DNA from 4 places in the Tomitella fengzijianii genome. Region 2 is predicted to be linked to each of the others. Evidence: predicted binding sites of a transcription regulator. Region 2 holds the regulator's gene; each other region holds the start of a gene.
The links. The regulator LexA, encoded in region 2, represses DNA repair genes until DNA is damaged. The targets are predictions, from matches to a motif close to CGAACANNTGTTCG.

Region 1: FO059_RS04385 (error-prone DNA polymerase) is a predicted target of LexA. The motif match lies at 4,123-4,136, and genes of this name have one in related genera.
Region 3: FO059_RS12950 (CoA transferase subunit A) is a predicted target of LexA. The motif match lies at 2,961-2,974, and genes of this name have one in related genera.
Region 4: FO059_RS05575 (HNH endonuclease signature motif containing protein) is a predicted target of LexA. The motif match lies at 5,236-5,249, and genes of this name have one in related genera.

The regions. Positions count from the first base shown of each region.
Region 1 is NZ_CP041765.1:948,474-955,877, forward strand. It holds gene FO059_RS04365 (hypothetical protein) at 133-801, opposite strand; gene FO059_RS04370 (hypothetical protein) at 889-1,830, opposite strand; gene FO059_RS18870 (hypothetical protein) at 1,891-2,025, opposite strand; gene FO059_RS18320 (hypothetical protein) at 2,092-2,256, opposite strand; gene FO059_RS04375 (alpha/beta hydrolase fold domain-containing protein) at 2,542-3,420, opposite strand; gene FO059_RS04380 (hypothetical protein) at 3,530-3,820, shown strand; gene FO059_RS18875 (hypothetical protein) at 3,927-4,058, shown strand; gene FO059_RS04385 (error-prone DNA polymerase) at 4,235-7,404, shown strand, end outside.
Region 2 is NZ_CP041765.1:2,248,378-2,255,781, forward strand. It holds gene hrpA (ATP-dependent RNA helicase HrpA) at 1-2,199, shown strand, start outside; gene nrdR (transcriptional regulator NrdR) at 2,215-2,706, opposite strand; gene FO059_RS18370 (LysM peptidoglycan-binding domain-containing protein) at 2,900-3,187, opposite strand; gene lexA (transcriptional repressor LexA) at 4,053-4,763, shown strand; gene FO059_RS10230 (acyl-CoA thioesterase) at 4,768-5,280, shown strand; gene hflX (GTPase HflX) at 5,277-6,644, opposite strand; gene dapF (diaminopimelate epimerase) at 6,776-7,404, opposite strand, start outside.
Region 3 is NZ_CP041765.1:2,836,738-2,844,141, reverse strand. It holds gene clpX (ATP-dependent Clp protease ATP-binding subunit ClpX) at 1-1,058, shown strand, start outside; gene FO059_RS12960 (IclR family transcriptional regulator domain-containing protein) at 1,229-2,005, opposite strand; gene pcaD (3-oxoadipate enol-lactonase) at 2,023-2,811, opposite strand; gene FO059_RS12950 (CoA transferase subunit A) at 3,010-3,768, shown strand; gene FO059_RS12945 (3-oxoacid CoA-transferase subunit B) at 3,863-4,522, shown strand; gene FO059_RS12940 (MFS transporter) at 4,646-6,151, opposite strand; gene fdhD (formate dehydrogenase accessory sulfurtransferase FdhD) at 6,273-7,094, opposite strand; gene FO059_RS12930 (GNAT family N-acetyltransferase) at 7,176-7,404, shown strand, end outside.
Region 4 is NZ_CP041765.1:1,207,287-1,214,690, forward strand. It holds gene FO059_RS05565 (AMP-binding protein) at 192-1,922, shown strand; gene FO059_RS05570 (class I adenylate-forming enzyme family protein) at 1,919-3,448, shown strand; gene FO059_RS05575 (HNH endonuclease signature motif containing protein) at 3,614-5,086, opposite strand; gene FO059_RS05580 (AMP-binding protein) at 5,276-6,877, opposite strand; gene FO059_RS05585 (SDR family oxidoreductase) at 6,877-7,404, opposite strand, start outside.

The DNA of each region.
Region 1 (7,404 bases), 1.3 Mb from region 2:
CGCCGCGCGCGACCGGTGATGGTCGCGCGCGGCGGTCGTTGGGGCCTCAGTGCCCCGTCCCCGCCCGGTGGCTGCCACCTCGAATGGCAGCCACCGGGCGGGTCAGAGGGCGAACCTCAGACTGCGCGTTCGTCAGGGCTGGGGTGCATCCAGGACCTGGACGATCGGATCGAACTGCAGATTGCCGGTCAGCGTGGCGGTGCCGGACGGCGGGCACGGGGTGCTACCGGTGTTCGAGGACGTGAAGTTGATCGTTCCACTGTTGCTTGCTGAGGCCACTCCCGTCGAATTGCTGTATGGGATGTTCGTGATCTCGCTGGCCTGATCGACATCGATGGTGCACGTCCCTGCCGTCACCACCGCGCCATGGGCGGGGATCTTGAGCGTGCCGATCGGGCTGCCGGAATCGTGGTTGACGTTGATCAGCCACGGGCTCGACGCGGTGTTGGTGACTGCAATCGTCGCCGGCGTGCCGTTGAGATTGCAGTTGGTGAACGCCACGCTATCGATCGGGACGTCGATGCCTCCGGTGCCCGAGTTGACGACCCAGTCGGGGTTGGCCGAGTCGTTACCGGTGGGCACCGTTCCCGCTGCAGTGAGGCTTTCACAGTTGAGCGCATATGCGCCCGAGACGATCTGAACGCCAGGGGTGAAGATGTCGCCTGTGGCACTCGCCTGAATCGAGTCGCCTGCGTGGTCGATGGCAGTGGAGGCCGAGGCGATCCCGGCCGCTGTCAGAACCAGCGCAGAGGCACCGCCCGCAACTGCGAGCAGTTGTCTTGTCGTCGAAGCTGACTTCATGTCCTACTTCCATTCTTGGGATTGTCTAGAACGTGCTGATACTCTGCGTGATTGGCATCGACCTCCTTCCATTCTGGGGCGCTTTGGCTAGGGGGTCGTGATCGGCACAGGCGGCCACGCTGGCAGCAAAGAGCTGATGTTGTAGACGTCGGAGACCGTCGTCAGCGAGTTCTGACCCGATGCTGACGGTGCGCCGGCCTTCGAGTTGACGATCCCGTTCAGGCTGCCGAAGAGACCGCAGCCTGTAGCGCCCGGGACGGAGAAGCTGTTGTCTTCGCTCTTGAGCCCGATCAGCATCGCGCCATCGCCGTGGTCATTTTCCAGCGCGGGCGGGACATAGGTCGGCTTCAGATCGATGTTGATCGGGTTTTCGGCCGATCCGAGATAGCACGAATCGCCGAGGAGCGGGTTGGAGAGCTTGAGGCGGATCGACATCGTCAGCCGGGATTCCAGTAGATGGACCACGGGGGGCTTGACCGCCTGGACCTCTGCCTTGATGCCGGTCAGTGCGAAGTTCTCCGAGGAGCTCGTGCCGAAGGCGCCGCCGGGGACTGTCACATCGTTGCTGTAAAGACCGTTGTGCCCGTCGTCCTTCGAGTGCCAGGCCAGCTCGTAGCCGGGGCCGGGGTCGAGCGGGATCGGATTGCCGTTCTCGTCAATCTTGTAGTTCTGGCCGACAGCGATCTTCAAGCTGCCGTCAGGAATGTCCACGGTGAGGTTGCCGAGCTTCATGGTTCCTGAGCGGACGTACAGGTCGTAACAGCTCCCGACATTGTTCGGACCGCCGGGCTTGATGGGCGCCGTCACCGTGTCCTTAGGGCAATCGGCAAAGTTGTCGAACGTGAAGGGGGTTCCCAAGTCAGCTGATGCTGACATCGTGCTCGACCCGCCGCTGCCGGCCGATCCGCCCGAGTCGCTTGACAAATCCGAGCTGGGCGCGGCGCCGGCGAGGCCGGTGCCGATGAGCGCGACGGACGCGCCCACCGCGGTGGCGGCGCCGAGTACTCGGCGCATGGTCTGGGTCTTCATGGGGTTCCTTTCCCGTGGGGATGGTGTGGTGCGGCGCCGCAGGCTGCGGCGAGCCGCGGGCTACTCGAACGAGCCGGCGGTGAGGTCGTCCACCGACCAGCCCTGGATCTTCCAGAAATCGGCGGAATCGCTGGTGGAGCCGGCGACGATCGCCTTCATCAGCGTGCCGACGACGGCGGGCAGGTTGCTGCTCATGAACGGTCCTTCCTCACTGCGTACGGGCAGTGGTGTGCGGGTGATTTCGGAGGCGTGGCGCGGCCGTTACGCGTTGGCCAGGCTGCCGTCCGCGAACGTCTGGCTGGCGGTGTCGAAGTCGCCCAAGGCGGCGGACGCCGGGTCGACCGAGGCGAACGCCCGGAGAACGCCGATGAAGGGGATGGCGGTGACGGAGTTCGCCATCACGTAGAACAGGGTTTTCGAACCCATGGGTTTCCTTTCCTGCGCAGGGCACGCCGAATAACCGGCGGACCGGTGCGGAATTTGTGAATGGGTCGACCGCGGGTGAAGGTGGCCGCAGCGGCCGAGGAAGACGTGTCAGCCGGGATTGCCGGCGCGATCACAGGTTGCGAGTCGTATATCACCCCAACGGCTCGATGTGTCGAACATCACCCCTCGGGATGGGACCCTACTTAGGGGTAGTGACGAAGTCAATCAGTTTGAGGGAGGTCCGGCCGATTATTTACGAGGCGGTCGCGCGTCGCCTGCGGAGTGCTACGGGGTCCCGGTCGCGCGCACGACGATCCGCCGTCGCGCTGCACGCCCGGCCCGGGTGGGCACCAGCGGATACACGTGGCACGCCCCGGTTGCCACCTGCAGGTCGAGCGGGGTGTCGGCGTCACGGCAGGCGCGCTCCAGCGCGGCGGCGTCCGCGTAGGTGATGTCGAAGGTTCCGTAGTAGGCGTCGATCGGCGGCAGGCCGGCCATGCTGCCGAGGGCGGGGCTCAGGCGCGGATCGTCCGGATCGGTGCCGCGGGCCCACGCCCGCCCGGCGACGAGCGCCCCCGCTTTGCCCAGCCAGGGGTCGTAGGCCTCGATGGCGTCGATCTCGGGGTTCCGGCAGGCGATGTCCAGCCACGGCGCGATGAGGGTGAGCGCGCGCGGCAGCGGACGCGCGGAGTCGCGGAGCGTCTGCGCGAAGCCCAGGGTCAGGCCTCCGCCGGCGGAATCGCCCATGACGGTCAGAGCGGGGGCCGCGTCGGCGAGGTCCGCGTAGACGGCGTCGAGCATCGCGTACGCCTCGGTGAACCCGTGCTGCGGGGCCAGGCCGTACAGCGGCACGTGCACCGTCGCGCCGGCCCGGGCGAGCATCCCGATCAGCGTCCAATGCTGCGGGGCGATCTCGTTGACGTACGCGCCGCCGTGCAGATACAGCACGACGGAACCCGTCGCCCCGGTGCGCGGTGCGACGGTGACGAGCCGGAACCCCTCGACGGTGTGCTCGGCGACCGCGCATCGCCTGCGCAACCATCGCGGCGGCCCCGCGTCGGCCTTGGGCTGCTGCAGGTGCCGGGCATAGCGCTCGGCGTCGGAGTAGAGGGGCTTGCGGGTGCGGCGCAGGTAGGCGGCGACGATCGCCGTATCGATGCTCATGGCGCCCTCCGGTCGGTCGTGGTCTGCGCGCGCAGTCTATGGCGGGTGGATCGTCCGCGGTGGTTGTCGGAGCGCGGCGCTATCGTGCGCGTGTCCGGGAGGGGGCTTCATGACGGTGCAGGTGTGGGTGACGGTGATCGTGGGGGTGGTCGGGTTCGGCGGCGTGATCGTCACACTGTCGCAGAAGGATCGTGCCGATCGGCGGGCGGAGTTGTGGCGTCGGCTCACCTGGGCGTTCGAACGGGCGGTGAGCATGAACGCGGCCGCGAGCGCGCTCGGCCTGTCCGCTGTCGACATCGTGAGCAGATCGTCGCTTGTCTCGCGTGAAGAGAAGGAGATCGCGTCGGCATTTCTTGACGCGACCCTCGTATCGCCGCGATCAGATGGTGACTTCGAATGAGATCCGGGGGAGGATGGGTGTGGTGGAGGTGAGGGTGATGACTCAGTGCGAGGGTGGCCCTGCGGCCTGGTCTCCCGAGACGCGTCAGAGGGCTGCCAGGATTCTGGTGAGGCTCAACGAGGAGCTGGGCAAGGAGATCACGACGCGCGTCCGCTGGATCGCCGAGGGCGGGGAGGTGCAGGCGGCAGGGGCCGCTGCGCCCGCTGAACCCACTGCACCTTCCGGGGAATCGGGCTGACCCGCCCTTCTCGGGATCCTCCGTCTTGACCGTGCAAGCGGATTGACGCTATATTCGATCATATCGAATGTATGTTCTATTTCGCTTCCGTGTCTTCCCCACGGCAGTGCATCCGGGCGGCCGGGACGGGAGTCCGGCGGCCCGGATGATGCGCGTCGTCCGGGAAGGGGACAGCCATGGGGTGGGGCGGAGCCAGTCGGTGGAGCAACGGTCCACCCAGCTGGTCGGAGATGGAACGTGTGCTCTCCGGCCGGCCGGCGCCGGAGTCGGCGCAGCCCGGGGCGGGGGAGCGGGCCGCACGCCGGGCGGAGCACCCCGGCGACGGCAACGACAGTCCCGCCTGGTCCCGCACACGCGCCCCGTACCTGCCGCCCGACACGGCGCGGCAGAGCACCCGCACCCCCTATGCCGAGCTGCACGCGCACTCCGCGTTCAGCTTCCTCGACGGGGCCAGCCCGCCGGAGGAACTCGTCGAGGAGGCGGCGCGCCTGGGGCTCGAGGCGGTGGCGCTCACCGACCACGACGGGCTCTACGGCGTCGTCCGCTTCGCAGAGGCCGCCGCCGAGCTGGGCGTGCGCACCGTCTTCGGGGCCGAGCTGGGCCTGGACGCGGCGGACGAACGGGCCGGGGCCGACGGCGGACCGGACCCGGACGCCACCCACCTGCTGGTGCTCGCCCGCGGCCAGGAAGGCTACCGGCGCCTGTCCCGCGAGATCGCCGCCGCGCACCTGGCCGGCGGGCGGAAGGGGCGCCCGCGCTTCGACCTCGACCGGCTCACCGCGGCCGCGGGCGGGCACTGGCAGATCCTCACCGGCTGCCGCAAAGGCCACGTGCGCAAGGCCCTCGCCTCCAGCCCCGACCCGGACACGGCGCTGGCCGCCGCCGATGCCGCGCTGGGCGGGCTGGCCGAGCGTTTCGGACGCGAACGCGTCACCGTGGAACTCACCCGCAACGGCAGCCCGCAGGACGACGAACTGTGCGAGGCGCTCGCCGGGCTGGCCCGCCGCCACCGCCTCGACACCGTCGCCACCACCGCCGCCCACGCCGCCGCCCCCCGGCGCCGGCGCCTGGCGATGGCCATGTCCGCGGTCCGCGCGCGCCGCAGCCTGGACGACGCGGCCGGCTGGCTCCCCGCGGTGGGCGGCGCACACCTGCGTTCCGGCGACGAGATGGCCGTGCTGTTCGACCGCTACCCGGACGCGGTGGCCCGGGCCGCCGCACTGGGGCGCGAATGCGCCTTCGACCTGCGCCTCATCGCCCCGCAGCTGCCGCCGTTCGACGTGCCCGCGGGGCACACCGAGGCCACCTGGCTGCGCGAGCTCACCCTGCGCGGCGCCGCCCGCCGCTACGGCGGCCCCGCACGCAACCCGGCGGCCTACCGGCAGATAGAACACGAACTGGCCGTGATCGAACAGCTCGACTTCCCCGGCTACTTCCTGGTGGTGCACGACATCGTCGACTTCTGCCGGCGCAGCGGCATCCTGTGCCAGGGGCGCGGCTCGGCGGCCAACTCCGCGGTGTGCTTCGCGCTCGGCATCACCTCGGTGGACGCGGTGAGCGCGGGGCTGCTGTTCGAACGGTTCCTCTCGCCCGAGCGCGACGGCCCGCCCGACATCGACGTCGACATCGAATCCGACCGCCGCGAAGAGGCCATCCAATACGTCTACCGCAAGCACGGCCGCGACCACGCCGCCCAGGTGGCCAACGTGATCACCTACCGCCGGCGCTCGGCGGTGCGCGACATGGCGCGGGCGCTCGGATTCTCCCAGGGGCAGCAGGACGCGTGGAGCAAGCAGGTGCGCGGATGGGGAAGACTGTCGCACGACCAGGACCTGCGCGCCGACACCGACATCCCCGGCGCGGTGCTGGACCTGGCCGAACAAATCGAGGACTACCCCCGCCACCTGGGCATCCACTCCGGCGGCATGGTCATCTGCGACCGCCCCGTCGCCGACGTGTGCCCCGTCGAATGGGCGCGCATGGCGGGGCGCACCGTGCTGCAGTGGGACAAGGACGACTGCGCCGCGGTGGGACTGGTCAAGTTCGACCTGCTGGGGCTCGGCATGCTCTCGGCGCTGCACTACGCCATCGACCTGGTGGCCGAGCACAAGGGGATCACCGTCGACCTGGCGCAGCTGGACCTGGCGGAGGACGCCGTCTACGCGATGCTGCGGCGGGCCGACTCGGTGGGGGTGTTCCAGGTGGAGTCCCGGGCCCAGATGGCCACGCTGCCCCGGCTCAAACCCCGCACCTTCTACGACCTGGTGGTGGAGGTGGCGCTCATCCGGCCCGGCCCCATCCAGGGCGGCTCCGTGCACCCCTATATACGGAGGCGCAACGGCGAGGAGACGGTGACCTACGAGCACCCGGCCATGGAGAACGCGCTGGCCCGCACCCTCGGCATCCCCCTGTTCCAGGAGCAGCTCATGCAACTGGCCGTGGACGTCGCCGGATTCACCGCCGCCGAGGCCGACCAGCTGCGCCGCGCCATGGGCTCCAAACGCTCGCCGCAGAAGATGGAACGGCTGCGTGGACGCTTCTACGACGGCATGCGACGGCTGCACGGCATCACCGGAGACAAGGCCGACCGCATCTTCGAAAAGGTCTGCGCCTTCGCCGATTTCGGCTTCCCCGAGAGCCACTCGCAGTCGTTCGCCGCCATCGTCTACTACTCGGCCTGGTTCAAGCTGCACCACCCGGCCGCCTTCTGCGCCGCGCTGCTGCGGGCCCAGCCGATGGGCTTCTACTCGCCGCAGTCCCTCGTCGCCGACGCCCGCCGGCACGGCGTCGCGGTGCAGGGGGTGGACATCAACGCGTCCGGCGTCGAGGCGGGGCTCGAGGACGCGGGGCGGGACGTGCGGCTGGGGCTCGGCGCGGTCCGCGGGCTGGGGCAGGCCAAGGCCGAGGAGATCGCGGCGGCCCGGCCGGACGGCGGATTCGCGTCGATGACCGACCTCACCGGGCGGGTGGAACTGTCCACGGCGCAGGTGGAGGCGCTGGCCACCGCGGGGGCGTTCGGGTGCCTGGGGCTGGGGCGCCGCGACGCGCTGTGGTCGGCGGGCGCGGCCGCCGCGGAACGGCCCGGACGGCTCCCCGGCCTGGGCACCGTGGCGGTGGCGCCCTCGCTGCCCGGCATGAGCCGGCTCGAACTGGCCGCCTCCGACGTGTGGGCCACCGGCATCTCACCCGACAGCTACCCCACGGAGTTCATCCGCACGTGGCTGGACGAGCGCGGAATCGTCCCGGCGTCGGGGCTGCTCACAGTGCCCGACGGCGACCGGGTGCTGGTGGGCGGCGCCGTCACCCACCGCCAACGACCCGCCACCGCGGGCGGAGTCACCTTCCT
Region 2 (7,404 bases):
ATGTGCAAGTCGGAGTACCTGCATTTCATGCGCATCCGCGAATGGCAGGACCTGCACGGTCAGCTGCGCCAGATCGCGCGCGAGATGGGGTGGCAGGCCAACGAGGCACCCGCGTCGGAGGACACGATCCACCAGGCACTGCTGTCCGGCCTGCTCTCGCACATCGGCGCCCGCGACGGCGACAAGCGCGACTACCTGGGTGCCCGCGGAGCACGGTTCGCGATCTTCCCGGGGTCGAGCCTGTTCAAGGGCCAGCCGCGGTGGGTGATGGCCGGCGAACTGGTGGAGACGTCCCGGTTGTGGGCGCGCGAGGTGGCGCGCATCGAGCCCGAATGGGTCGAGAAGCTGGCACCGGACCTGGTCAAGCACGCCTACTCCGAGCCGCATTGGTCGATCAAGCACGCCGCGCCGATGGCCTACGAGAAGGTCACGCTCTACGGAGTCCCCCTGGTGGCGCGGCGGCTCGCCCCATACGGCCGCGTGGACCGGGAGGCCTCGCGCGATCTGTTCATCCGCCACGCACTGGTCGAAGGCGAGTGGCGGACCGATCACGCCTTCCTCGAACACAACAGGTCGCTGCTCGAGGACGCGCTGGACCTGGAGGACCGGGCACGGCGGCGCGACATCGTCGTCCGCGACGACGACCTCTTCGACTTCTACGACCGCAGGCTGCCCGCCGACATCGTCTCCGGACGCCATTTCGACTCCTGGTGGAAGAAGGCGCGGCGGACCGATCCGACGCTCCTGGACTTCACCGCGGACACCGTCACCAACGAGGACGCCGGAGCCGTCGCGGGCGCCGACTATCCCGACGCGTGGCAGCAGGGGCAGATCCGCCTGGACCTGGACTACAGGTTCGAGCCCGGCCACCCGGAAGACGGTGTGACGGTGCGGATACCCGTGGAACTCCTCCCCCAGGTCCGATCGGCGGGCTTCGACTGGCTTGTGCCGGGGATGCGCGAGGAACTGGCGACCACGCTGATCCGATCACTGCCCAAACAATTGCGGCGGTCCGTGGTACCCGCCCCGGACTTCGCCGCGGCGGCCCTCGCGCGTGTCAGGCCCCGGTCCGAACCTTTGGTCAATGCGCTGGCGCGGGAGCTCTCGCAGCTCGGATCCTGCCGTATCGCGCCCGGCGACTTCCGGACCGACTCCCTGCCGGACCACCTGCGCGTCAGCTTCGCCGCGGTCGACCGTCGGGGCCGCGAACTCGGACGTTCCACCAGCCTCGCCGAGCTGCGCGGCAGCCTGGCGGGCCACATCCGCGACACCACCGTGCGGGACGGCCAGGAACACGCCCGGCCGGCGGCGACGGTGTGGACGTCCGAGACTCTCGGCGAAGTGCCCGAGCAGGTGGTCAGCGAGGTCGCGGGCCAGAAGGTAGTCGGCTTCCCGACGTTGAGTGTCGACACCCCGGCGACGCCGGGCGCGCCCGCCGCGGTTGCGGTGACCGTGGTGTCGACTCGCCCGGAACAGGCGGCGGCGATGCGCACCGGTACGCGCCGGCTCCTGCTCAACTCCGTTCCGGGGCTGGGCAAGCGCCTGCTTTCTGTCTTGTCGACGGCGGACCGGCTGGTCGCCGGGCAGTACCCGTTCGGCGGGCCCGACGGGCTGGTCGACGATGTGCACGAGTGCGCTGTGGACGAGGCGATGATGCGCGCGGGCGGGCCGGTCCGTGATCCGGATGCGTTCGAACGGCTGAAGGCCGCCGTAGGACCGAGTGCGCGTGCGGCCGCGCCGGGGATCGCCGCGTCAGCCGTGGAGATCGTCCGCTGCTGGGGAAATCTGCAGTTGACGATCGACGAAGCGGCGGCTTCCCCGGCGGTGGCCGAGGCGACGGTGGAGGACGTGCGCCAACAGCGTGCCGATCTGGTCCGGCCTGGCTTTCTTCTGGAGGCGGGTAGTGCGCGGGCGGCGCAGATCCCGCGGTACCTGCGGGCCGCGGCGATGCGCCTGGAATCCGCGCCGTCCGCCGGTGGACGTGAGAACCAGGGCATGGACGTCCTCGACCGGGTCTACGGCGCGCTGGAACGCTACCTCGAGAGCTGCCCGCCCGGGGTCGCCGAGTCGTCGGCGGTCCAGGACGTGTTCTGGATGATCGAGGAGCTGCGCGTGGGTCTTTTCGCGCAGAAAATGGGGACTGCGCGGCAGGTGAGCGAGAAGCGCATCATGCGCGTCATCGGCACGCTGCCGCGGTGACGACCGCCGCCGGGGTCACCGCGCGGGCGCCGGCGCCTCGGTTGCGGAATCGCCGACGCCTTCACGGTGCTGCCGCAACTCTTCGATGGCGGTTTCGAAGTCTTCCGCCGAGCTGAACGACCGGTAGACGGACGCGAACCTGAGGAATGCGACTTCGTCGAGGTCGCGGAGCGGGCCGAGGATCGCCAGTCCCACTTCTTGGCTCGGGACCTCCGGCGAGCCGGTCGCACGGATCGTCTCTTCAACCGTCTGCGCGAGAAGGTGCAACGCGTCGTCGTCGACATGCCTGCCCCGGCAGGCGCTTCGGACGCCGCGCACGACCTTGGCCCGGCTGAACGGCTCCTTCACACCGCTGCGCTTCACGACGTATAGAACGGCGGTCTCCACAGTCGTGAACCGTCGTCCGCAATCCTGGCACTGCCGTCGGCGTCGAATGGCCTGGCCCTCGTCGGCTTCGCGCGAATCGACCACACGGGACTCGGGGTTCCGGCAGAACGGACAGTGCATGGGGGCTCCTTCGTCGCTGCACTCCATGCGCGACGCAGTCACACTGCCCCGGGGACGCCCTTCCTGGTGCACGCGCATATCAGCTAGCGGTCACTTTCTCCACGCCGATAATACGGGAAGGCCCGGAGCAGACCGACGCCGCCGATAGTCCGGGTGCAACGACACCGCCACGCACTGCACCCTGCATGCGGTTTCACTGCGCATGCGCCCACGGCACAACGAGGCTCTGGCCCGCACGGACCGCCGCACCGTCGAGTCCGTTGAGCGCGATGATGCGCTCCACCATCCGACCGACGGGGACCTCCGGCGCCGCATCCCGTGCTATCGAACTGAGCGTGTCACCGCCGGCGACCTCTACCGTGGTCACGTCGTCGGGCATCGTGGTCGCATCGATCGACCGCACCTGCGCCGCCACGAAGATGACCACAGCGAGCAGCAGTGCGATCGCAACCGCCGCCGCCAGCCCGCGCCTCTCCGTCACCCCGGCTGCCGGGGCATGCCGCGCCGTCGACATCCGAACGGCGCGCCGCGGCAACGCTGCCGGAGTACCGGCGGGACGCCGCCACGCATCCGTCCTGTCGATGCCCCGCCGGCGGCCGGTCCGCGGACGCTCAGGTGGTGCAGTCCGTACCGGCACCGGGTACCCGCCCAACACGCGCCCCGACGTACCCCGACGCTCCGCCACAGCATTCATGCCAGCCTCCCGTTTCCGCCGTAGGTGCATCCGCACCGGCTTCTGCGTACCGATCCGGTCGTCCATCGCCGCGAGTCCTGGGAGATCCTGCGTGCGACGCCGGAGATGTTTAGCACTGTCGTTCGTTCGCATGTGCATTCTATCGCCTTTGCATTCGATAGATCAACTGTTCGATCGGATTCGATGCCCACGCACCGCACACCGCGCACCGCGCACCCCGCCGCACGCCCGATCGCGCACCCCGCCGGACGCGGTCGCGACAGACGATTCGAGACTCCGTTCGATGTACACACGTTCGGGTTGTATCAGCCAGAGCCGACAGATCCTGACCTGCACGCCCGCCACCTGCAGCGACGCATACGAATCCGACGACGGACGACGGTCCCGCCGTAACGGGACACGCGTCGAACAGATGTTTGTCGATTCGAGCGATCGGCGCTACATTCGAATCAGGCCGGAGCTTCTCCGTGGGGCGAAATACTCCGTGGGGTCGAGCGGGGATCGACCGGAGGGATCCTCGCAATGGATCCGCAGCTGGGACCGCACGCCGCACCGAACACGTACGGACGCCGTGCGGAACCGGGGCGGATCCCGAACGGGAGCACACCGGCGGATTGGGATTGCCGCGAAACAGCAGGGAGGACCTGGATCAATGCCTAAGAGAGACTTCAATGTGGCGATGGACGGCGGGCGGCCGTCCATCGAATCACTCACCGACCGTCAGCGCCGGGTGCTCGAGGTGATCCAGACATCGGTCCGCGAGCGCGGCTACCCACCGAGCATCCGCGAGATCGGCGACGCGGTGGGGCTGGCCTCCACATCATCGGTGGCGCACCAGCTGCAATCACTCGAGAAGAAGGGCTTCCTGCGCCGGGACCCCAATCGTCCGCGCGCGGTGGACGTCCGAGGGATCACACCGCTCCGGTCGGCGGAGGATTCAGCGGACTCCGGCGGCGCGGCCGACGGCGCCGAGGCACCCTCGCGGCCCGAGCCCACCTTCGTTCCGCTGGTGGGCCGGATCGCCGCCGGCGGACCGATCCTCGCCGAGCAGAATCAGGAGGACGTCTTCCCGCTGCCCAAGGAGCTGGTGGGCAACGGAACATTGTTCATGCTCAAGGTCGTCGGCGAGTCGATGGTGGATGCGGCGATCTGCGACGGCGACTGGGTGGTGGTGCGTCAGCAGAGCGTCGCCGACAACGGCGACATCGTCGCGGCGATGCTCGACGGCGAGGCCACAGTGAAGACCTTCAAGCGGGACCGGAAGAACGTCTGGCTGATGCCGCACAATCCTCATTTCACCCCGATCCACGGCAACGACGCGACCATTCTCGGCAAGGTCGTCACCGTGATGCGGAAGGTGTGACCCGTTGACGAGATCGAGTGCATCGTCCGGCGGCGAGCCAGGCGACTCGGCAGTGGACGTGATCGAACAGGCCGCGCGCGAGGGCCGGCCCACGGTGACGATCCGCCGCCAGCTGCAGTGGCCGGACACCGACGCGTCGGGACACCAGCACTTTTCGATAGTGCGCCAGTGGGCGGAGGAGGCCGAGGGAGAGTTCCTCGAGTCGATCGGCCGTCCGGAACTGCTCAAACGCCTTCCGCGCGTACGGTATGAGGCCGACTTCCGGCAGCGCATGTGGCTGCGTGAAACCCTCGAGGTGCGCTTCGCCGTGGTCGCGGTGGGCACCACTTCGGTGACCTATCGATTCGCGATGACCGGGGCACGGGGAACGGCCGCCGACGGAACCATGATCGCCGTCCACACCGACGGAAGCGAGGGCGGCCCCGTGCCGTGGCCCGACGACCTGCGCGCGGCATTCTCCGGGCCCCACCGCGCGGACCGCGGCAGGACGGGGGTACCGGGAACCTCCGAAGGCTAGCCGCCGACGGAGTACTGTGCGAGAGCCGCCGCCAGTGCGCGCGGGACCTCCGCGCGCACTTCCGTCCCCTCGGCGCAATGCCGTTCCAAGCTCACCGTGCCCTCGGCGTGGATCCGTGCGACGAGGTCTCCGCGTGAATATGGGACCAGCACCCCGACCTCCACCCCCGGCCCCGGGAGCAGTTCCGTCAGGTTCGAACGCAGCGCCTCGACGCCCTCGCCGGTACGCGCGGAGACGAAGTGCGCGCGGTCGAGCACGCCGCGCAGCCGCGTGAGCTCCACCGGGTCCGCGGCGTCGATCTTGTTCACCACCAGCAGCTCCGGCGGCGCGTCCGCCCCCGCATCACGCAGGACGTCCGCAATCACCTCGTTGACCGCCTGGATCTGCTCGAGCGGGAATTCGTCGGACCCGTCGACGACGTGCATGAGCAGGTCGGCCTGATCGACCTCCTCGAGGGTGGAACGGAAAGCCTCCACCAACTGGGTCGGCAAGTGCCGCACGAAGCCGACCGTGTCGGTGAGTACGGCCTCGCGTCCATCGTCGAGCACGATGCGCCGCGTCGTCGGGTCGAGCGTTGCGAACAACGCGTTCTGCACAAGCACCCCGGCACCGGTCAGTGCATTGAGGATGCTCGACTTGCCCGCGTTGGTGTAGCCGACAATCGCCACGGAGGGCACGCCGGTGGTGTTGCGCCGGTGACGCTTGACGTCGCGGGCGTTCTTCATGTGCGCGATCTCGCGGCGCAGTTTCGCCATCCGCGATCGGATGCGGCGGCGGTCGGTTTCGATCTTCGTCTCGCCCGGACCGCGCAACCCCACGCCGCCGTTGCTACCGGCCCGGCCGCCCGCCTGGCGCGACATGGACTCGCCCCAGCCGCGCAACCGCGGCAGCATGTACTCCATCTGCGCGAGCGACACCTGCGCCTTGCCCTCGCGTGAGGTCGCATGCTGGGCGAAGATGTCGAGGATCAGTGCGGTGCGGTCCACCACCTTCACCTGGACGACCTTCTCGAGGCTCGTCAGCTGCGCGGGGCTGAGCTCGCCGTCGCAGATCACCGTGTCCGCGCCCGTGGCCTTCACGACGTCGCGCAGCTCGGCCGCCTTTCCGGAACCGATATAGGTGGACGCGTCGGGCCGGTCTCGTCGCTGGATCAGCGCCTCGAGCACCGTCGACCCGGCTGTCTCCGCCAGTGCGGCAAGCTCGGACATGCTCGTCTCCGCCTGCGCCGCGGTGCCCTCGGTCCACACCCCCACGAGCACCACACGCTCCAGGCGCAGCTGGCGCTGCTCCACCTCGGTGACGTCCGCCAGCTCGGTCGAGAGTCCCTCGACGCGGCGCAGCGAGCTGCGCTCCTCCAGCTGCATCTGGCCGAGAGAGGGCTCCCGCGCGCCGCTGCGTTCGCCTGCACCGTGTCCGGCGGCGTCGGGACTGTCGCGGTGCTCGGGCACCTGCTTCCCTTGTTCGTCCACACCGGGATCCTGTCGCTCCGAATCCGTCATCGCGCCGCTCCGAGACCGGCGGGGTGCGCGGCATCGACCGCGCGTTTCCACCAGCGATCGTCGACAGCCCCCGATGCCACCAGCATCGAGGGGCCTTCGAGTGTTGCGCGACCATCCGTCCCGATCGTGACCGTCACTTCACCGCCGGGCACCGTCACCTCGACTCTCCCGGCGGGCCGGCCGTCGGCGCACAGTGCCGCGTACGCGGCCGCCACGGTGCCGGTTCCGCACGACCGCGTCTCCCCTACGCCCCGTTCGTGCACGCGCATGGCGACGCCGCCGGCACGCAGCGGGGTCACCACCTCCACGTTGACCCCGCCGGGGAACAGCGAAGCATCGAACTCGGGGGCCGCCGCGATGTCGAGAGCCGCGAGGCCCGCGGCGTCGAGCCCGTCCACGACTGCAACCAGGTGCGGATTGCCCACGTCCACTGCAACTGCCGGGAACCTCGGGCGGTCGGCGCCGCCCAACTGCACTGCGGACTCGCCGAAGCCCGACACCGGCCCCATCTCGACGGACACGCGCGCCTCGGATGAGAAGTCATACGCGCCGGTCATCGTCACAGCCCTTGCTCCGGCGCGGGTCCCGACGACGAACGACTCCCGGTCTTCACGCCCCGACGCGC
Region 3 (7,404 bases), 590 kb from region 2:
TCGGCCAGGACGATGCCAAGCGCAACCTCGCCGTGGCCGTCTACAACCACTACAAGCGCATCCAGGCGGGTGACGGTTCGCGCGACGCGCACGGCGAGTCGGTCGAACTGATGAAGTCCAACATCCTGATGCTCGGACCCACCGGCTGCGGCAAGACCTATCTGGCGCAGACGATGGCGAAGATGCTCAACGTCCCCTTCGCGATCGCCGACGCCACCGCGCTCACCGAGGCGGGCTACGTGGGCGAGGACGTCGAGAACATCCTGCTCAAGCTGATCCAGGCCGCGGACTACGACGTCAAGCGCGCGGAGACCGGCATCATCTACATCGACGAGGTCGACAAGATCGCCCGCAAGAGCGAGAACCCGTCGATCACGCGCGACGTGTCCGGCGAGGGCGTCCAGCAGGCGCTGCTGAAGATCCTCGAGGGCACGCAGGCGAGCGTCCCGCCGCAGGGCGGCCGCAAGCACCCGCACCAGGAGTTCATCCAGATCGACACCACCAACGTGCTGTTCATCGTGGCGGGCGCATTCGCGGGGCTCGAGAAGATCGTCGACGACCGCGCAGGCAAGCGCGGACTGGGCTTCGGCGCGGAGGTGCGGTCGCAGGCTGAGACGAGTGCCGAGTCCGGGGACCGCTTCGCGGACGTCATGCCGGAGGACCTGATCAAGTTCGGTCTGATCCCCGAGTTCATCGGGCGCCTGCCAGTGGTCGCGACGGTGACCGACCTGGACAAGGACGCGCTGGTGAAGATTCTCTCCGAGCCGCGGAACGCCTTGGTCAAGCAGTACGCGCGGCTGTTCGACATGGACGAGGTGGAGCTCGAGTTCACCGACGACGCCCTCGAGGCCATCGCGGATCAGGGGATCCTGCGCGGCACCGGCGCCCGCGGCCTGCGCGCGATCATGGAAGAGGTCCTGCTGCCGGTGATGTACGAGATCCCGGGGCGGGACGACGTCGCCAAGGTCGTCGTCGACGGGGACACCGTGCGGGAGAACGTCAACCCCACGATCGTGCCGCGCGCGTCGGGCGAGGAGCGACGCGAGAAGTCCGCGTGACGTCGTCGTGAGTTAGGGCAGAGGCCATCGAGCGCCCCGGCGGGAGGGTTCCGCCGGGGCGCTCGTCTGCGTCGGGCCGCGTTCAGGTGCGCCCCGCGTTGGGTGGACATTTGGCTGGATTCCGGCGGAAAACCAGCCAAAAGTCCACCAAGGCAGGGCGGCGGTGGGCCTCAGCCCGGTCCGGCGCGGCGCAGGTCGGCCTCGATGGCGGCGGCCGTGGCGGTGAGCAGAGGCAGAATGCGGCCGGTGAGTTCGGAGACGTCGTAGCGTCCGGCGGGGGTGGAGACGTTCACCGCGGCCGCGACGGTGCCGTCGGCGCTGCGGACCGGTGCGGCGATGGAGCGCAGCCCCGGCTCGAGCTCCTGGTCGACGACGCAGTAGCCGTCGTTGCGCACCCGGTCGAGGACGCGGCGCAGCTGATCGGCGCCGGCGACGGTCGTGTCGGTGAGCCGCTCGAACGACGCGGCGGCGATCACCGCGTCGAGCTCCGCCGGGGGCAGGCCCGCCAGCAGCACCCTGCCCATGGAGGTGACGTGGGCGGGGAAGCGCGTGCCGATGGTGATGGACACGGCCATGATGCGGCTGACCTGTTCGCGGGCGACGTAGACGACGTCGGCGCTGTCGAGGACCGACACCGACGTGGACTCGCCGACCCGCTCCGCGAGGTCCCGCAGGTGCGGCTGGGCGAGGTCGGGCAGCCGCAGGCCGGACAGGTAGCTGTAGCCGAGCTCGAGCACCAGCGGCGTCAGCGAGAACGTGCCCGCATCGCTGCGCACGTAGCCGAGGTCGGTGAGAGTAAGCAGGAACCGGCGGGCCGTCGCGCGGGTGAGCCCCGTCGCGCGCGCCACGTCGCTGAGCGTGCGTGACGGGCTGTCCGCGTCGAAGCAGCGGATCACCGCCAGCCCGCGGGCCAGCGACTGGACACGGTCCGGGGGAGGCGTCCGCATGTCGGAGGGGCCCGCGCTCACCGCGTGCCGCCCGTCCCGGAGCGGTGTACGTGCGATGTGATCAGCGCGTTCACGGCGTCGGCCTGCTCGACGTTGGCAAGGTGGGCGCCGGGGTCGAGTACTTCGAGTGCCGCGCCCGGCACCGCGTCGGCGATGGCTCGTAGCGCGTCTGGGCCGGTGGCGGAGTCCTGCGCGCCGGCGATGACAAGGGTGTGAACGGCGATGCGCGGCAGGTCGGCGCGCCCGTCCCAGGCGGAGATCGCCTCGCAGCATGCGGCGTAGCCCTCGTCGGACGTGGCGCTGACCATGGTGCGCGAGCGAGCGACCAGTTCCGGCGCGCTCGCGGCGAGCCTGGGCGTATACCAGCGGTCGACCACCGACGCGGCGATCGAGCCGGTGCCGTCCTTGCGGACCGCCGTCGCGCGGTCGAGCCACGGCTGCGGATCGCCGAACCTGGCCGCGGTGCACAGCAGCGTCAGTGAGAGGAGTCGGGTGGGGGCCCGCACGGCGACGCGTTGCGCGACGGCGCCGCCCAGGGACAGCCCCGCCAGGTGCACCGGCCCGCCCCGGGCGGCGATCAGCCCCAGCACGTCCTCCGCGAGCGCGTCGACGGTGTAGGGGCCGGCGGGGACGGGGGAGCCGCCGTGGCCGCGCAGGTCCGCGCTGATCACGCGGAACTCCCCGGACAGCGCCGTGTATTGCGGTTCCCACATGGTCAGGTCGGAGCCGAGGGAGCCGATGAGTACCAGCGTCGGGGCGCCTGCATCCTCGGGTCCGTCGATGCGGTGTGCGAGTGCGACGGTCATCGGTCCTCCTCGTGTGTGGTCGGCGCTTCAGTCCTGCCCGCTTTTGGTGGACTTTTGGCTGGAACATGGCGGAATTCCAGCCAAAAGTCCACCAAAAGCGGTGACGGGGGCGGTCCGGGGCTAGCGTCGATACCACCATGTTCGCATAGCGAATGGGCGTTCACAAGACGAACATGTTGATGTAGCCTGGGCCGCGTGTTGAACAAGGTGATTGCCACAACAGCGGGGGCCGTGGCCGACGTGCCCCACGGCGCGTCCATCGCCGTCGGCGGCTTCGGGCTGGTCGGCGTGCCGGAGGCGCTGATCGACGCGTTGCTCGAGCAGGGGGCGGGCGACCTGGAGACCGTGTCGAACAACCTCGGCACCGACGGTTTCGGGCTCGGAGTGCTCTTGTCCGCCGGTCGCATCCGCCGCACCATCAGCTCGTACGTGGGGCAGAACAAGGAGTTCGCCCGCCAGTACCTCGCCGGGGAGTTGGAGGTGGAGCTGACGCCGCAGGGCAGCCTCGCCGAGCGCATGCGGGCCGGCGGCGCGGGCATCCCGGCGTTCTTCACCCCCGCGGGTGTGGGCACCCAGGTGGCGGACGGCGGGCTGCCGCGCCGATACGCGCCGGACGGGTCGGTCGCGCTGGCGTCCCCGCCGAAGGAGACGCGCGAGTTCGACGGGGAGGCTTTCGTGCTGGAGCGTGCCATCGTCACCGATTTCGCGCTGGTGCACGCTTGGAAGGGGGACCGGCACGGAAACCTCGTGTTCCGGAAGAGCGCGCGCAATTTCAATCCGCCGGCCGCAGCAGCGGGGCGCATCACTGTGGCCGAGGTCGAGGAGCTGGTGGAGCCCGGTGAGATCGACCCGGACGCGGTGCACGTGCCCGGCATCCAGGTGCAGCGCGTTGTGCATGTGGCCGTGACGGCGCCGAAGAAGATCGAGAAGACGACGCTGCGGGAGACACGATCATGAGCCGGAGGGTGTCGGGAGCATCGCAGGGAGTACCGGAGCGGAGCGAGGAACGGACCGAGGAGCGGAGCGGCGCTCGCAGGCGGGAGACACGATCATGACCTGGTCCAGGAACGAGATGGCGGCGCGTGCGGCCCGTGAGTTGGAGGACGGCCAGTACGTCAATCTCGGCATCGGCATGCCGACGCTGATCCCGAACTTCATCCCCGGCGACGTCGAGGTGATCCTGCATTCCGAGAACGGGGTGCTGGGCGTGGGGCCGTATCCGACCGAGGAGGAGCTGGACGCGGACCTGATCAATGCCGGCAAGGAGACCATCACTGTCGCGCCGGGCGCGTCGTTTTTCGACTCGTCCCAGTCGTTCGGGATGATCCGCGGCGGCAAGGTGGACGTGGCCGTGCTGGGGGCGATGCAGGTGGCGAGCGACGGGGACCTGGCCAACTGGATGGTGCCGGGCGCGATGGTCAAGGGCATGGGCGGCGCGATGGACCTGGTGCACGGCGCCCGCCGGGTGCTGGTGCTCACCGATCACGTCACCAAGAAGGGCGACCCGAAGCTGGTCGACGCGTGCACGTTGCCGCTCACCGGCGCGGGGTGCGTGCAGCGGGTGATCACCGACATGGCCGTCGTCGACGTCGCCGACGGAGAGTTCGTGCTGTTGGAAGTGGCACCGGGCGTCACCGTCGACGACGTCCTCGCCGCGACGGGAGCGCCGGTCCGGGTGCCGGACTCCGTGCGGGTGTCGCCGGCCGGCTGACGGCGCGTGGCGGGGCTCCGGTTGTGCCCTCGATTGACGATCAAGCGGCTCTCACCGGTCCGGCCACCGGGATACGGCACTTCTGGCATGGTCGGCCGGGGCGAGGCATCCGGCGGGTGAGTGTCACTGCGGTGAGCGTGCCTGCGCGGGACTGCTTCCGGCGGGCCCCGGATCCGCGGCCGGCCCGTCCGTGAGGGGCCCCCAGCGCAGGACGGTGCCGCACACGATCCCGCCCAGCGCGAAGATCCCGGCCGTCCACCAGAACGCCGTGGTGTAGCCGTGCACTGCGGCGGCGGCCTGCACTGCGGGCGTGGGGCGCGCGGATGCGGCGTGTGCCGCGATATATCCGGTCACCGCGCTGGTGGCGATGGTGTTCAGCAGTGCGGTGCCGATGGACCCGCCCACCTGCTGACCGACGTTCAGCGTCGCCGAGGCCACGCCCGCGTCCGACGGCTGCACGCCGAAGGTGCCGGTGTTCATCGCGGAGGGCATCGACAGGCCGATTCCCACGCCGCCGACCATGATCGGGCCGAGGACTGCCGAAGCGTAGGAGGAGTCGGCGGTGATGCCGGTCAGCCAGACCATCGCCCCGGCTGCGATGAGCATGCCGAATCCGACGAGCGCCTTGGGCCCGATGCGTGGCATGAGGACCACGTTGGACAGCTGCGCCGACAAGGCCAGTGATCCGATCATCGGCAGGAACGCGACGCCGGTGCGCAGCGGCGAGTAGCCGAGGACGGTCTGCAGGTAGTAGGTGAGGAACAGGAAGATGCCGAACATCGCCGCACCCGTGAGCAGCACTGCAAGATAGGACGCGCCGCGGTTGCGGTCGAGCACGACGCGTGGCGGCAGCAGTGGGAAGTGCGCGCGGGTCTGCCAGAAGGCGAAGAACACCATCAGCGCCACCCCGACGGCGAGGAACGCCAGTGTCGCCGTGTCGTCCCAGGAATGGGACGCCGCATTGGAGAATCCGTACACCAGGCAGAACAGCGCGACGGACCCCGCGATGACGCCGACGAAGTCCAAGCGGGCCTGTCCATGGTCGCGCTGGCTCGTGAGAAGGAACACCGCGCCCACCACGGCGACAGCGGCGATCGCCAGGTTGATGTAGAGGCACCAGCGCCAGCTGAGGTATTCGGTGAGCGCGCCGCCGAGCAGCAGGCCGATGAGGCCGCCGGCCGCGACGATGGCGCCGAACACGCCGAACGCCTTGCCGCGTTCCTTGGCGTCGGTGAACGTGACCGTGAGGATCGACAGCGCGGCGGGTGCGAGCAGCGCGCCGAACACTCCCTGGCAGGCGCGTGCCACCACGAGCATGACGAATCCGACGGACGCCCCGCCGACAGCCGAGGCGGCGGCGAATCCGACGAGCCCGATGATGAATGCGCGCTTGCGGCCGAAGAGGTCGCCGATGCGCCCGCCGAGCAGCAGGAGGCTGCCGAAGGCGAGGGCGTAGGAGGTGATGACCCACTGCCGGTCGATGTCGGAGAAGTGCAGGTCGCGCTGAGCGTCCGGCAGGGCGATGTTCATGACAGTCAGGTCCAGCACGATCATCAGCTGGGCGAGGCCGACGAGTGCGAGCACGAACCATCGGCGGCGGGAACCGGCCATTGCGCCGTCGCGGTCCATGGCGCCTCCTCGCCCGCGCGGCCGGAGCTAGTCGGGACCGCACGTAGCGCCTATTGTGCGGCAGCGCCGCATCCGGCCGCAGCCGATTCGCCCCGCCGGCCAGCAGGGTGCGGGCCGGCGCCTAGGACCCGGTGACCCGGTCCGGCCGCGAGTACACGTTGAGCCCGCCGTCACGCACGAACCCGACGAGGGTGATGCCGGAGCGTTCCGCCAGGTCCACCGCCAGCGAGGACGGCGCGGACACGGCGGCCACCACGGGCACCCCGGCCATCGCTGCCTTCTGCACCAGTTCGAACGACGCGCGGCCGCTGAGCATCAACACCTGACCGGCCAGGGGGATCCGCCCGTCGCGCAGTGCGGCTCCGAGCACCTTGTCGACCGCGTTGTGCCGGCCGACGTCTTCGCGCAGAGAGAGCAGTGCGCCGTCGGAACCGAACAACCCGGCGGCATGCAGGCCGCCGGTGGATTCGAACACCTTCTGCCCGGTCCGCAGCAGTCCGGGCAGCCGGGTGATCACGGCGGCGTCGACGGAGACCGGGTCGTGGGAGGGCGGGTGCGCGCTGACGGTCTCGACGTCGTCGATCGAGGTGGTGCCGCACACCCCGCACGCCGAGCTGGTGAGGAACGACCGTTGCCGGTGCACGCCCGCCGCCTCGTCGCCCAGCTCCACGTCGAGGACGTTGTAGGAATTGCGGCCGTCGTCGTCGGCCCCGGCGCAGTACCGCATGACGTGGACATGCTCGCGCTCGGAAACGATGCCCTCCGCCAGCAGGAACCCGTGCACGAGGTCCATGTCGTCGCCGGGGGTGCGCATGGTGACGGTCAGCGCCGCGCCGCCGACGCGGATCTGCAGCGGCTCTTCGACCACCAGCGTGTCCTGGCGGGTGTGGTGTCCTTCGGAGGTCCGCCGGACGATCCGCCGACGGGTGGTGACGCGGCCCATGCCCTCATCTTGGACTGCGGCGCGTCCCGATGCACATGTCCGTCCCCCGCACGGCGGCCGGGTAAGTGGCATCCTGGACCGGTGCCACCTACGCAGAAGACCGTCGGCAGCCCCGAAGCCCCGAGTTCGCCCCGCCCCGCCGTGAACGTCCGTCCTGCCACGGGAGACGACGTCCTCGGCATCGCCCGCGTGCTCGCGGACGCCTTCCACGACGACCCGCTCATGGCGTGGATCGTGCCGGACGAGCATGCCCGGCCGGGCGCGCTGCAGCGGATGTTCGTGGTGGGGCTGCGCTTCCACCATCTCGGCC
Region 4 (7,404 bases), 1.0 Mb from region 2:
TCCGGACTGCCGGATGTGATCCACGTTGCACGGTGCCGACAGTGTGCCGTGCCGTACCCGTGATGCGGCGCGGAATCTTCCGATGATCGGGACATCGCACCCCCGGCACGGACAGGCGGCTAGCTTCAGAGTAAGAGTGCCCGTGCCGCGACCGCAGGGCGCCCGTCCGAGAACGGTCACCTGGAAGGGGAATGAGAGTGGCGGAATCCGGGCGGGAAGGCGGCGCTGCGGCGCGAGTCGACCGCACGACCATCGCGCAACTGCTGCTGGACCGTGCAGACGATCCGCACCCCGGGGTCCGCACCCGTGAACGCACCTGGTCGTGGGCGGAGACGGTGCGCGAAAGCGCTGCCCGAGGCGCGTTGGCCGCCGCCGCTTTAGCCGAAGGTCCGCGCCACATCGGCGTCCTGCTGGACAACGATCCGGAATACCTGTTCTGGCTCGGCGGCGCGGCGTTGACCGGGGCCGCGATCGTCGGCATCAACTCCACCCGCAGGGGAAGCATGCTCGAGGCGGAGATCCGCTTCGCCGACTGCCGGATCATCGTCACCGACACCGCCGGGCTCGCGCTGCTCGAGGGGCTCGACGTCGGCGTGCCGTCCGACCGGATCTTCGTCGTCGACGGTCCCGGTTACGCGGAGGCCGTCGACGCGCATCGCGGACCGGTGGAGGGCGGTGTGCAGGCGGATCCGGCAGCCGGCGAGGACTCGCTGATGCTGCTCCTGTTCACCTCCGGCACCACCGGCATGTCGAAGGCCGTCAAGTGCAGCCAGGGCAGGCTGGCCCGCCTCGGCTACCAGTTGGGCCGCAAGTTCGAGGTGGGGCGTGAGGACGTCTGCTACTGCTGCATGCCGCTGTTCCACGGGAACGCGTTGATGTCGCTGTGGGCGCCGGCGCTCGCGGCCGGGGCGACAGTGTGCCTCACGCCCAAGTTCACCGCGTCCGGCTTCCTCGGCGATGTCAGGTACTTCGGCGCCACGTTCTTCACGTATGTCGGCAAGGCGCTCGGGTACCTGATGCTCACGCCCGAGCGGCCCGACGACGCGGACAACACGCTCACCCACGGGTTCGGCACCGAGGCGTCGCCGGACGACCAGGCCGAGTTCCGCCGCCGCTTCGGCGCCGTGCTCTACGAGGGCTACGGCTCGTCGGAGGGCTCCGGCAGCGTGCGCAGGGCGCCCGACGCGCCGGAGGGGGCGCTCGGCCGGCCGGCGCACGACGACATCGTCATCGTCGACCCGGACACGCTCGAGGCGAAGAAGCCCGCGCTCCTGGACGGATACGGGCGGGTGCAGAACCCGGACGAGGCGATCGGCGAGATCGTCGACAAGCGGGGCGCCCGCGCATTCGAGGGCTACTACAAGAACGACGCCGCCGACGCGGAACGGCTGAGGCACGGCTGGTACTGGACCGGGGACCTCGGCTACGTCGACGACGGCGGGTTCATGTACTTCGCCGGGCGCAAGGGCGACTGGATCCGGGTCGACGGGGAGAACACCTCGGCGCTGCTGATCGAGCGGATCCTGCGCCGGCATCCCCAGGTCGCCACCGCCGTCGCTTTCGCGGTGCCCGACCCGCGCTCCGGCGACCAGGTGATGGCCGCCGTGGAGATCGAGCCCGGCGCGGAGTTCGACGCCGACGAGTTCGTGGGCTTCCTCGCCGCCCAGAACGACCTGGGGACCAAGGCCACTCCCCGGCTGCTGCGCGTGTCGCGGGGCCTGCCGACGACGGGATCCAACAAGGTCCAGAAGAAGGTCGTCGCCCAGCAGGCATGGCGGTGCGATGAACCCGTCTACCGGTGGGCCGGCCGAGGGGCTGTGGACTACGAACTGATGACGAACGAGCAGATGGACGCGCACGAGGCGGAGTTCGCGGAGCACGGGCGCGTGCGCCTGCTGCCGCCGGGGGCGGTGGGGGCGTGAACCTGGCCCGGCTGCTGGAGGACTCGGCCGGGCGCGGCGACGCCGAGTACCTGGTGGCGGACGGCCAAAGGGTGGGATTCCGCGAAAACCATGAGCGTGCGCACGCGCTCGCAGCAGCGTTGCGCCGCGAGTACGGGATCGGCCGGGGAGACCGGGTGGCGATCCTCGCCGCGAACGGGATTCCCTGGATCACCGCGTTCTGGGCGGTGACGGCGCTGGGCGGGGTCGCCGTGGCGATGAACGCGCGGTGGGCGGCGCCGGAGGTGGAGCATGCGCTCCGGCTGACCGAGCCCGCGCTCGTGCTTGCGGATGAACGACGGCGCCGGCTCATGCCTCGCACCGGCGACGATGCCGTGCCGGTGTGCGCGATCGAGTCCGTCGAGACGATGGTGGCGGCCGGCGCGGGCGGCGTCGTATCCGGCGGGTTGCGTGCGCAGTCGGAGGATCCGGCGACGATCCTGTTCACCTCGGGCACCACAGGCAGGGCCAAGGGGGTCGTGCACCCGCAGCGGAGCCTGATCGCCACCGTCGACCACCAGCGCGCGTCCCGCGTCGACGACCCGGCCCCGCGGCGCTATCTGCTCGCCACCCCGCTGTTCCACGTGGCCGCGCTGCACAATCTGACGGTGCCGCGGCTGGTGGTCGGCGATGCGGCGGTGCTGTGGGAGGGACGGTTCGACATCGACGGCGTGACGCGACTGATCGAGGGGGAGTCGGTGACGCACTGGAGCGCGGTGCCGACGATGGCGGCGCGGCTGCTCGACCTGCTCGAGGAGCATCCGGAAGCCGCGGAGCGGTTGCGGACCCTGCGGGCGTTGTCACTGATCACCGCCCCCGCGTCGCCCGCGATGCAGGACAGGCTGCGGGCGCTGGTGCCGACTGTGCGGACCTCGCTCGCCGCCACCTACGGCCTCACGGAGACGGCATGCCCGGTCACCGCGGCCACGGACTCGGACCTGGCGGCGGATCCGCTGTGCGTCGGCACTCCGGTGCCGCGGATGGAAGTGCAGATCCGCGAGGGGCGGCGCCCCGCCGCCGGCGTGGGCGAGATCTGGGCCCGCGGGCCGCACCTGATGAGTGGATACTGGCGTGACCGCGAGGCGACCGGCGCGGCGTTCGACGCGGACGGTTGGTTGCGGACCGGGGACGTGGGCGAGTTCGTCGAAGGCCGGCTCCGGGTGCACAGCCGCCGCACGGATCTGATCATCCGCGGCGGCGAGAACGTCTACCCGGCCGAGGTGGAGGCCGTCGTCGAGTCGCATCCGGCGGTGGCCGAGTGCATGGTGCACGGCGCCGCGCATCCGGAATGGGGCCAGGAGGTGTGCGCGGTGGTCGTGCCGGCGGACTGGAGTGCCGGCACGCTAGGGGGTGCGGATCCGGCGCTGCCCGACGGTCTTGTCCGGTTCGCCTCCGAACGGCTCGCCGCCTACAAGGTGCCCGTCCGGTGGACGGTGCGGGACGCGCCGCTGCCACGCAACGCCTCCGGCAAGGTGGTGCGCGGCGAGGTGCTCCGGCGCGGAGCGTGATTCGGAGTCGGACGTGCGGCATCGCCGGGTGTGCTCCGGCACAGACCTGGCGTGGTCCTTCCTGCTGGGCCCGGGCCGTGGCCGGGTGACGGGCATGCGTCGACCACGCGCATCGATCTGCGCGCGACGCACATCGCGAGGTGGCCGACGCGGTCGACCGCGGTGCTATTCCGGGGGCGGCTGGGCGCCACCGTCGGAGTCGATCCATTGCAGTGACAGCGAGTGTCCGGCCGGCGCCCGGAACCGCGGCCGTCTCGTAGCGGCGTCGACCTTGACCGTCCACCCGTGATGGTGCACCGACCGGTGGTGCTCGGTGCACAGACCGACGAGGTTGTCCATATCGGTGGGGCCGCCGTCCGCCCAGTGGTGCACGTGGTGCGCGACGCACCAGGCGGGCGGGCGGTCGCACCGGGGGAAGGCGCAGCCGTGGTCGCGGGCGGCGAGTGCGCGGCGCTGCGCCACCGTCGCCAGGCGCCGGCTGCGGCCGACGTTCAACGGCGCGCCGTGGCCGTCGACGCCGACCGGGGTGACCGCGGCGTCGCAAGCCAGGCGCCGCGCGGCGGAGACCGGCAGGGCGGCGAACCAGTCGGTCATGCCGTGGGGCAGGTTGTCGAACACCTCCCCGTACCGGCCGGCGGAGATCAGCCCCGCGCGCACGTCGTGATCGGCGTCGGTGTCCGCGAGGTCGCGAAGCCCGATGTGCACCGACAGCGTCGTACCGGTGCCGGCTCCGCCGCCGAAGTCGTGCATGCCGCCCGCTGCTCCGGCACCGCCGCGCGCAGGTTCCGCTCCGGGCGACTCCTGCGCGTCGGCGGCGGAGCACGTGGTGTGTCGGCGCAGGTATTCGGCGAGCCCGTCGGCCCGGCGTTTGGAGGCGCTGCGGCGGTCGCTCGTGCCGTCCGGCTCGGGCCGCGGCGCGGAGTACGGCGACAGGGCGACGCTCAGCCGCTCGCCGGTCTCGGCGTCGAGATCGCCGCGCAGCACGTAGCGTCCGCCGAGGGTGCGGGACAGGAAAAGGGTGTTGCGGGTGGTGTCGTCGCCGCCGAAGGTGTCGCTGCGGCGGCGCAGCGGCCAGGGGACGCCCTGCCCGCTCTCATCGCCGCCGGCCGCAGAGCCGCCGTCCCCGCCGCCGGAATCGTCCCCGCCGCCGCCGTCGGAGTGTTCGCCTGTGGGTCCCGCCTCGGGATCGACGGGCGGCTCGGTGTAGTGCTCACGGATGCCGTCGATCGTGGCGGACAGCTCGGCCTGCTTGTGGGTGCGCACGAACTCGACGAGCACCGACTCGGCGGTGGCGACCTCGTCGGCGGGCATGTCCGGCGGCGGGTCGTCGAGGAAGTCCATGATCAGCGTCGCGGCGGGCTTGGAGATCTGCTCACCCGCGTAGGCCTCGAACACGAGCGGCCTGTCATGCAGACGCCGGGCGAAGGCGACCAGGTTGCGCGCCAGGTACAGGGACATCGTGGTGCGTTCTGCGACCATGCTCGCGACGTGGGCCGGATTGCCGACGTCGCTGCCGCGTCCCGAAAGCTCGGCGATCAGGCGCAGCATCTCGACCTCGCGGGCGAACAGCGAGTGGACGGCGTCGTCGAGGCCTTCGACGAGTTCCGGCTCGGTGCGGCGCCACAGGCTCGCGGTCATCGGTGAGGCCGAAGCCCCGCCCGCGCCGGTGTTGCGGCCCCGCCTGCGCCCCATCGTTCCGCCCCCCGGTTTCCTTCTGCAGCCCCCCGCTGCAGAATCCACCATACGGGAACGATTGTTCGATGTCATGGAATTGACGAACACAAAATCGAATCGACGTTCGATGACGTCCGGGCATTCCGCGACTGCTTACATCTCGCGGAAGGCGAGCTCCTTGCCGTCGCGGACGAACACCCGGTCCGTCACGTCGTGCCCCTCCGCCTGCAGCTGCCGCTTGATCACCTTGCTGGTCGTGGTGCGGGGGAGGGCCGCGGAGATGCGCACGTACTTCGGCGCCCACTTGGTACCCAGGTCCGGCTGCTCTGCCAGGAACAGGCCGAAGGCGTCCGGTTCGAACTCGACGCCCGGGTAGAGCTCCACCGCGACCATGACCTGGTCGCCCACCGCCTCGTCGGGAACGGCGTACACCGCGACGTGGTTGAAGGCGGGGAAGCGGGCCACGATGCGTTCGACCGGGGCGGCCGCGAAGTTCTCGCCGTCCACGCGCAGACGGTCGGAGGTGCGGCCGGCGAAGTACCAGTACCCGTCGGCATCGCGGTACGCCATGTCGCCGGACCAGAGGATGCCGTGCCGCACGCGCTCCTCGTCGGCCTCCTGGTTGCCGTAGTAGCCCTCGAACTGGTTCACATTGCGGGTGTTGGCGATCTCCCCGATCGCCTTCTCCGCGTTGATCAGACGACCCTGCCCGTCGAACTCGGCGCGTGGGCATTCCTCGAGCGTGTCGGGGTCGATGACTGCGGTGCCCTCGTCGGCCAGCCCCAGCGACCCGGCGGGCATTCCTGGGATCCTGTTGATCCGCATCCCGCCCTCGGAGGTGCCGTACGAGTCGATCACCTCGCACCCGAAACGCCGCGAGAACGTGTCGATGTCCTTCTCGTTCGCCTCGTTGCCGAAGGCGATCCGCAGCGGGTTGTCGGCATCGTCGGGGCTCTCGGGGGTGGCCAGGATGTAGTTGAGCGGCTTGCCCACGTAGTTGAAGAACGTGGCCTTGTAGCGTCGGATGTCGTCCAGCCACGCCGAGGCGGAGAACTTCCTGCGCAGCGCGATGCAGCCGCCGGCGCTGACGGCGGGGGCGATACCGGCCATGATGGCGTTCGAGTGGAACATCGGCATGGCGACGTAGAAGACGTCGTCGGCGCCGAGGCCCCGGCGCTCCTGCTGCTGGCGGGAGATGGTGCCCAGACGGCCCTGCGAGCAGATCACCGCCTTGGGGGCGGAGGTGGTGCCGGAGGTGAACACGAGCGAGAAGATCGTCGCCGGATCGGGAAGTGCAAACCCGCCGCCACCGCGTTGTGCGGACAGCAGATCGCCGAATCCGGGCGCGTCGCTGGTGAGGATGCGCTCGGGCGGGCAGGTGAGTTCGACGCCGTCGAGGAGCGGCCGGTGCGCCTGATCGGTGACGATGAGTTGGATGTCGGTGAAGTCGATGTCACGCACAAGTTCGGCGCCGCGGCGGGTGGGGTTGATGCCCACGATGGTGGCCCCGGACAGGCCGGCGGCGAGGACCCAGAACAGGTTCTCCGGCGAGTTCTCCATGAGCAGGCCGATGTGCCACGGCCCGTCCACCCGCATGCTCCGGGCGAGTTCCGCCCGCGCCTGCGCTTCGGCGACGACCTCGCGCCACGACCATTCGCGGTCCTCGAACCGCAGGCCGGGGTTGTCGTCCTCCGCACGCGCCGCGATGAGCGACGCGAACGGGTCGGCCTTCGTCCAGATCGTGTCGGTGCGCATCAGCGGGCCTCCTCGCCGCGGGTGACCAGGTAGCGGCCCGGGAACTCGCCGCCGCCGTGTACGGCCAGGTCGGTCCCGGTCAGGTAGGACGCGAGGTCGCTGCTGAAGAACAGGCACGCCTTCGCCACGTCCTCGGGCACCGCCATCCGCTGCATGGGAATGATCGACGCCACCGCCGCGCCGCCGTCGTCGCCGTAGACCTCGGCGGCGGCCTCCGTGCGGATGAGGCCGGTGGTGATGTGGTTGACGCGCACCTTCGGCGCCCATTCGAGCGCCAGGGCCTGGCTGAACATGAGCAGGCCCGCCTTGGCGGCCGAGTACGCGGCCGTGCCGGGCTGGGGGTCGTGCGCGGAGACGCTGCCGATGTTGATGATGGACCCGCCCGAGTCCTGCTGCTGCATGACGGCGTTGGCCGCCTGCGCCAGGTAGAACGGGGCGAGCATGTTCAGTGCCACGATCTTGTCGACGAATCGGGTGGACACAGTGGCGGAGTCGGCGTCGGGGGAGCCGCCGGCGTTGTTGACGAG